Bremerella alba: one gene and its partner. The protein of the gene in region 1 binds, or shares a complex with, the protein of each later gene. Links are inferred from orthologs where the notes say so. Each region holds a gene or a part of one and is shown in the gene's direction. Other genes may lie near its edges. The genes, in order: HOV93_RS04240 and mnmG.

Region 1 (3,208 bases):
TCTTTGCCGGTCCTAAGAAGACGGAAGTGCTGGCACACTACGGGCTCGGTAAAGTTGAATACTACGGGTGGTTCAGCCCGGTCTCCTCGGTCTTGCTGATCGTGCTGCATGCGTTGCACTCGGTGCTGCATAACTATGGTTTGGCGATTATTGTGCTGACGCTGATGGTTCGTGGTGCGATGCACCCGATCAGCCGCAAGCAGGCCAAGAACATGCAGATTCAACAGGCCCTGGCACCTGAAATTAAACGCATCAGCGACCAGTACAAGGACGACCCCGAAGGTCGTCTCAAAGCCCAGCAAGACCTGTTCAAGAAGCATAAGTTCAACCCGGTAGGTGGCTGCTTGATGATGTTCATCCAGTTGCCGATCTTCCTGGGGCTTTACCGAGCTTTGGCGGTCGACTTCCAACTGCGGCAAGCGCCGCTGATTCCCGGCCTGGCGTGGTGCTCGAACTTGGCTGCTCCGGATCAACTGCTGTACTGGGGCGACTGGATGCCAGAGTTCCTCTCGCGTCCGACCGGTTTCCCGAGCTTGGGGCCTTACCTCAATATCTTGCCGCTGATCACCGTGGCATTGTTTTTGGTGCAGCAAAAGTTGTTCATGCCGCCACCGCAAGATGAACAACAGGCGATGCAGCAGCGAATCATGACCGTCATGATGGTCTTCATGGGCGTCATGTTCTTTAAAGTCCCTTCGGGCCTGTGTCTTTACTTCATCACTTCCAGCCTCTGGGGCATCGTCGAACGGAAGCTGCTTCCCAAGCCGAAGAACATCCCCGTGGTGATCGAGGCGAAGAAAGAAGCCATCAAACAGCCGAAGATCCGTCAGGCGAAAAAGAAGAAGTAGCTTTCAGAGGGTGCCACTGTTGGACGAACCAGCAGTGGCACTGAATCACTTTATTTATGGGTGTTCATCGGTGCTGTCCGTGGTCACTCTTCTTCTCGGGGGCTAATCCGACTTAAGTCGAAAGGACAGAGTCGTTGGACCTGGAACAAACGATCGTTGCGATTTCGTCCGCGCCGGGCATTGGCAGCCGATCGATCGTCCGCTTAAGTGGCGAGGACGCCGTCCGCATCGCGTTGAGTATCACGACACAACCGAACGAGACGTCATTCAATACCTCGCAGGTCGTGCCTCGCGAGATCTGCCTACCTGGCGAGCGAAAACTGACAGCCGACTTTTGGATCTGGCCCACTTCGCGCAGCTATACGAAACAGCCGCAGGTCGAGATTCACCTGCCGGGAAGCCGAGCCATCGCCGATCTGGTACTGCTCGACTTGCGCCGCGCTAACGCCCGCCTGGCCCAACCGGGCGAGTTCACCATGCGGGCCTTTCTGGCAGGCCGACTCGATCTGACCCAAGCCGAAGCCGTGCTGGGTGTGATCGACGCCAACGGCGAGCAGCGTTTTCAAGCGGCGCTGCGGCAGCTATCCGGCGGACTGTCTGGCCCGCTACAAGCCGCGCGCAACGACTTAATCGAACTGTTGGCACTGTTGGAAGCAGGTCTCGATTTCGTCGAAGAAGACATCGAGTTCATCGAGATGGAAGAACTGCGGATGCGTGTTACCCAGATTCACGATTCGCTGGCAAAGCTCCGCGATCAAATCCGATCGCGGACGACAAACCAGTCGATTCCCAAGGTGGTGCTTCTCGGTCTGCCCAATGCCGGCAAAAGTAGCTTGTTCAATGCGCTGGCCGGATCGGACGAGGCCATCACCTCTCCAATCTCTGGGACGACGCGTGACTTCATCACCCGGAAGGTCTGTTGGGAGAACATCGATCTCGAGTTAGTCGATACGGCCGGACACGAAGCGTTCGAGGATGGTGATGTAATCCGAAAATTCATGGCCGACCAAACCCGATTTGCCACTGAAGATTGTGACCTCGGAATCCTATGTGTCGATGCCGAAGTAGGAATAACGGATCAAGATCGTGAACTCTGCGCAAGAATCCCGGTCGATCAGTCCCTTATGGTCGCGACGAAGTGTGATACGCCCGAACCAGTAAGCCCAGAATTTGCCGCGCATGCGACCAGTGCCAGAACAGGTAGTGGTGTCCCAGGCCTCCAAAAGGCAATCGTAGCGAAACTTACGGAGCTACAGCTTACCGCAGACGCAATGGTGCCCAGTTCGGCAATCCGCTGCCTGGGGGCCATCGAACAGACGCTTGGGGCGCTTACCACCTGTTTGGATGGCATCTCGGGATATCAATCTGAAGAGTTGATTGCTTCTGAGATTCGTTACGCCATCTCGCAGCTTGCCGAAGTGGTAGGTGCTGTCTACACCGATGACATTCTGGACGTCATCTTTTCCCGATTTTGCATTGGAAAATAGTCCGAATATCTTGGTTTTCTGTGCCGGGTTTTATTGCATAAAGTGTACCTAATCGCTAAGTTGACAACATAGGCAACACGTGAGGGGTCTGTACCTAGCGTGCTGTCATGGTTGAGATGTCGCCAAATCCTACCACCTTGGTTTCCTTTCCAGCCTTTCCTTTTTTAGTCAATCACCGCTTCTTCGGCCCGGCCCGCTTTGTATTTCTTTCTTGAGCACCCGGCCCACTAGAAGCGACGGATTCGCAATTCAACGAGGAGATTAGTACATGCGTTCCAACCAGAATCGTCGTAACTTCATGAAGCTGACGGCAGCCGCCGGTGCTGGCTTCTGGGCTGCTGCTGGCGTGCAGGCCCAAGATACGAAATCCCCCAATGAGAAGATCAACTTCGCCAGCATCGGTATCGGTGGTAAAGGTTCGAGCGACTCGAATGATGCTGGCCGCGCTGGCAACATGGTAGCGATTGTTGACATCGATAAAGAACGTCTGGAACAAGCGGGTGCCCGCTTCCCCGGCGCAAAGAGCTACACCGATTACCGCGAAATGCTGACTGAAATGGGCGACAAGGTCGACGCCGTTACTGTCAGTACCCCAGACCACTCGCACGCTCCGGCTTCCGCCATGGCGATGAAGATGGGCAAGCATTGCTTCACGCAGAAGCCGCTGACCCACAGCATCTGGGAAGCACGTCGCCTGGGCGAAATCGCCAAGGAAAACAAAGTTGTTACTCAGATGGGTAACCAAGGTACTGCCGAACGCGGTGTTCGTCGTGCTGCGGAACTGATCCAAGGTGGCGCGATTGGCAATGTGAACGAAGTTCACGTTTGGACCAACCGCCCAGTGTGGCCGCAAGGTGTCGCCAAGCCAGAAAC
Region 2 (3,246 bases), on another replicon or contig:
CAAATCCGAGACGAGCCCGCCGGCAAACCCGGCCGAAACAATCCACTTCGGCCTGATGATATCGATCACATCCCGAGCGACTGCCCCTGCCGTTTTACGACCGACGCCTGTCTCTACGATTCCCACGACACGATCACCAAGCTTACCCACGGTAACAGTTCGCTTCTCCATCTTCACCGGAGTCGGAGAATCGAGTGACTCCTTGAAACCGGCCGACTCGACCCCCAAAGCAAACAGAACGACGACATCTGGTTGGGGAATATCTTCTGGGGCAACCTCCTCGGCATTGTGTTCGGCCAGTTGCTGCGAGACGAAGTCCCGAACCACCGTTTGGCCTTGTTGCTGGAGAAAGTTGGAAACGAGGTAGCGTAGGAGCATGGGATGGTTTTCAGTCAGAAGTGTTCCGTTTTCAGATGTGGTGCACCGCAATTGTCGGCTGTTCTGGCTTTCTCTGGGTGAAAACTGAACACTTCAATCTGAAAACTAGAGTTTCGCCCCTTCGCGATCGACCGCAGAGGCATCTACAATACAAGCTTCGCTCATAAAGCAGGTTGATTGCAAGGTGATTAGATGTCGGAGTGTCGTTATCAATATGACGTAATTGTCGTTGGAGCCGGGCACGCAGGTACCGAGGCAGCGATGGCCGCTGCGCGTTTAGGGGCGAAAACGGCACTTCTAACGACCAATCTCGATACAGTAGCCCAAATGAGCTGTAACCCGGCCATCGGCGGCATCGCCAAGGGGCAGATCGTACGAGAAATCGATGCCATGGGTGGCATCATGGGTCAGGCCATCGACGCTACCGGCATTCAGTTTCGACTGTTAAATCGCCGCAAAGGGCCCGCGATGCACAGTCCTCGGGCCCAAGCCGACAAGAAAGCGTACCAGTGGTGGGTCAAACTGGCCGTTGAAGACCAAGCAAACTTAGACCTAAGGCAAGAGATAGTCAGCGACCTGCTGACCGAGGAAGTAGACGGAAAACAACGCATCATCGGCGTGAGCGTACATGGTGGAGCGATCTACCGTGCGTCACGCGTCGTGCTGACCACCGGCACGTTTCTTTCAGCAATCATGCACACCGGCGAAACCAAAACGCCTGGTGGTCGCGGGGGCGAGGGAACCTCCAGCGGTATTAGCAGCGCCCTGAATCGACTCGGCTTCCGACTCGATCGTTTCAAGACCGGGACGCCAGCTCGTATAAATTTCAATTCCATCGACTTTGAACAAACCGAACTTCAACCTGGTGACGACGAACCCCAGGCATTCTCTTACTTAACGGAAAAGCTCAACCTTGAGCAGATGCCGTGTCATATCACCTATACCAACGACAAGGTGCACGACCTCATCCGGGCCAACCTGAACCGTGCGCCCATGTACAGCGGGCAAATCGATTCGCGTGGACCACGTTATTGCCCCAGCATCGAGGACAAAGTCGTTCGCTTTGCGGATAAAGACCGGCATCAGTTATTCCTGGAACCGGAAGGGTTCAACACCCGAGAAGTCTACGTCAACGGGATCTCGACCAGCTTACCGCGAGACGTCCAAGACGAGATGTTCAAGCTGATCCCAGGTCTCGAAAACGCTCAGATCATGCGGTATGGATACGCAGTCGAATACGATTTCTGTCCTCCTGACCAATTGTGGCCTTCTCTACAAACCAAGGAGATCACCGGGCTCTATTTCGCCGGTCAAATCAACGGAACAACCGGCTACGAGGAAGCCGCCGCCCAAGGGTTGATGGCCGGCATCAACGCGGCACTAGAGGGTCGCGGCGAAGATCCATTGGTGCTGGGCCGCGAACAAGCCTATATCGGTGTGCTGATCGACGATCTGGTGACCACCGGTGTTGACGAACCATATCGAATGTTTACCAGCCGGGCCGAGCACCGCTTGATGCTTCGTCAAGACAACGCCGACCGCCGCCTGACCCCGCTGGCTTATGATCGCGGCCTGATCCCACCGCATCGCCGGGAAGTTCTTACTCAAAAGATGCAACAGATCGATACGGCGATGGAAATTCTTGGAAGCACTCGCCACCAAGGAAATCTTCTGGCGAACATCCTGAAGCGGAATGATTCGTCGTGGGAACAAGTCTGCGAATTAGCGCCTTCCCTGCAAGAGATCACGGCGGAAGCGGCTTTGCAGGTGACTTACGACATCCGCTACGAGGGCTATATCGCACGTCAGCAGGTCGAGGTCGAGCGGCAAAAACGGCTTTCTCATAAACGAATTCCGGAAACGTTTGACTTTACGCGACTTACTCAAATGCGGAACGAGGCCCGCGAAAAGCTCTGCCAGATTCGCCCAACCTCGGTTGCCCAGGCCGAACGTATCAGTGGAATCACCCCCTCTGATATCGCTTTGCTTCTGGTTTATCTCGACGGACGGATGGGGTCGAAATCCTCCTAACTTGGGGATACTGATAGAGTTGCTATCACTAGCATGTCTTCACAAAGTGCCCAAATTCCGGATCGCTTCCCCTTGAAAGCTTCTGGATTGTGATTAGGCAAAATATTGACCGCGTTTCACTTTGTGTCACAACGTGTTGTCGTATCTAAACTTACGCCATCGACATCAATCTTGACGTGGCAATCTAGGACAGTATAATTCCGGCATCTGGCAAATTCGGTAAACAGGGTACATCCGGATGAAGAGCGGAAATACTCATTTATCGTGGGGTGCAACGATTACACACCTTCCAGAGAATTAGAGTTTTAAACGGGATGTACTCGTTTGACACGGATGCGCGGAGCGCGAGGATGCTCAAATGATCGTGGCGGCCTCCAAACTCACTTATCGCATTGGTAGCCGAACACGCTAGGGATAGGATGACAGGCACATGAAAACAGTCTTTACCACCGGTGAAGCAGCGAAGATCTGCAAGGTCAGTCAACAGACCATCATTCGTTGTTTCGACTCGGGACAGTTGAAAGGATTTCGCGTTCCAGGCAGCCGATTTCGACGCATCCCGCGTGATCAGCTTTACAACTTTATGCGCGAGAACGGCATCCCTACCGATGCCCTGGAAAGTGGCAAGCGTAAAGCTCTGATCGTGGACGACGATGTCGACCTGGTCGAACTGCTGGTCGATGCGTTTGAACGCGACGGCCGCTTCGAGCTGCGAACTGCCAACAACGGTTTCGATGCCGGCATGCTGGTCAAAGAATTCCACCCCGACATCGTCGTGCTGGACATCATGCTTCCGGACATCAACGGCAAAGAAGTCTGCCAGCGCGTTCGCATGGA

The links.
Region 2: the proteins of HOV93_RS04240 (region 1) and mnmG are in contact, whole or in part, in a solved structure (PDB 9HIP), measured with the Escherichia coli proteins. The link is inferred for Bremerella alba from one-to-one orthologs.

What each region holds. Positions count from the first base shown.
Region 1 is NZ_JABRWO010000002.1:261,041-264,248, forward strand. What follows is about bases 276-3,158. They hold HOV93_RS04240 (tRNA modification GTPase), read left to right. Parts: upstream 276-982; coding sequence 983-2,335; downstream 2,336-3,158. Other genes in these bases: HOV93_RS04235 (YidC/Oxa1 family insertase periplasmic-domain containing protein), read left to right, coding at 276-848; HOV93_RS04245 (Gfo/Idh/MocA family protein), read left to right, coding at 2,604-3,158. Outside these bases: more of HOV93_RS04235, read left to right, coding at 1-275; more of HOV93_RS04245, read left to right, coding at 3,159-3,208. UniProt on the Escherichia coli protein: Exhibits a very high intrinsic GTPase hydrolysis rate. Involved in the addition of a carboxymethylaminomethyl (cmnm) group at the wobble position (U34) of certain tRNAs, forming tRNA-cmnm(5)s(2)U34.
Region 2 is NZ_JABRWO010000010.1:384-3,629, reverse strand. The notes cover bases 69-2,989. They hold mnmG (tRNA uridine-5-carboxymethylaminomethyl(34) synthesis enzyme MnmG), read left to right. Parts: upstream 69-570; coding sequence 571-2,409; downstream 2,410-2,989. Other genes in these bases: HOV93_RS17195 (response regulator), read left to right, coding at 2,840-2,989; HOV93_RS17205 (phosphorylase family protein), read right to left, coding at 69-378. Outside these bases: more of HOV93_RS17205, read right to left, coding at 1-68; more of HOV93_RS17195, read left to right, coding at 2,990-3,246. UniProt on the Escherichia coli protein: NAD-binding protein involved in the addition of a carboxymethylaminomethyl (cmnm) group at the wobble position (U34) of certain tRNAs, forming tRNA-cmnm(5)s(2)U34.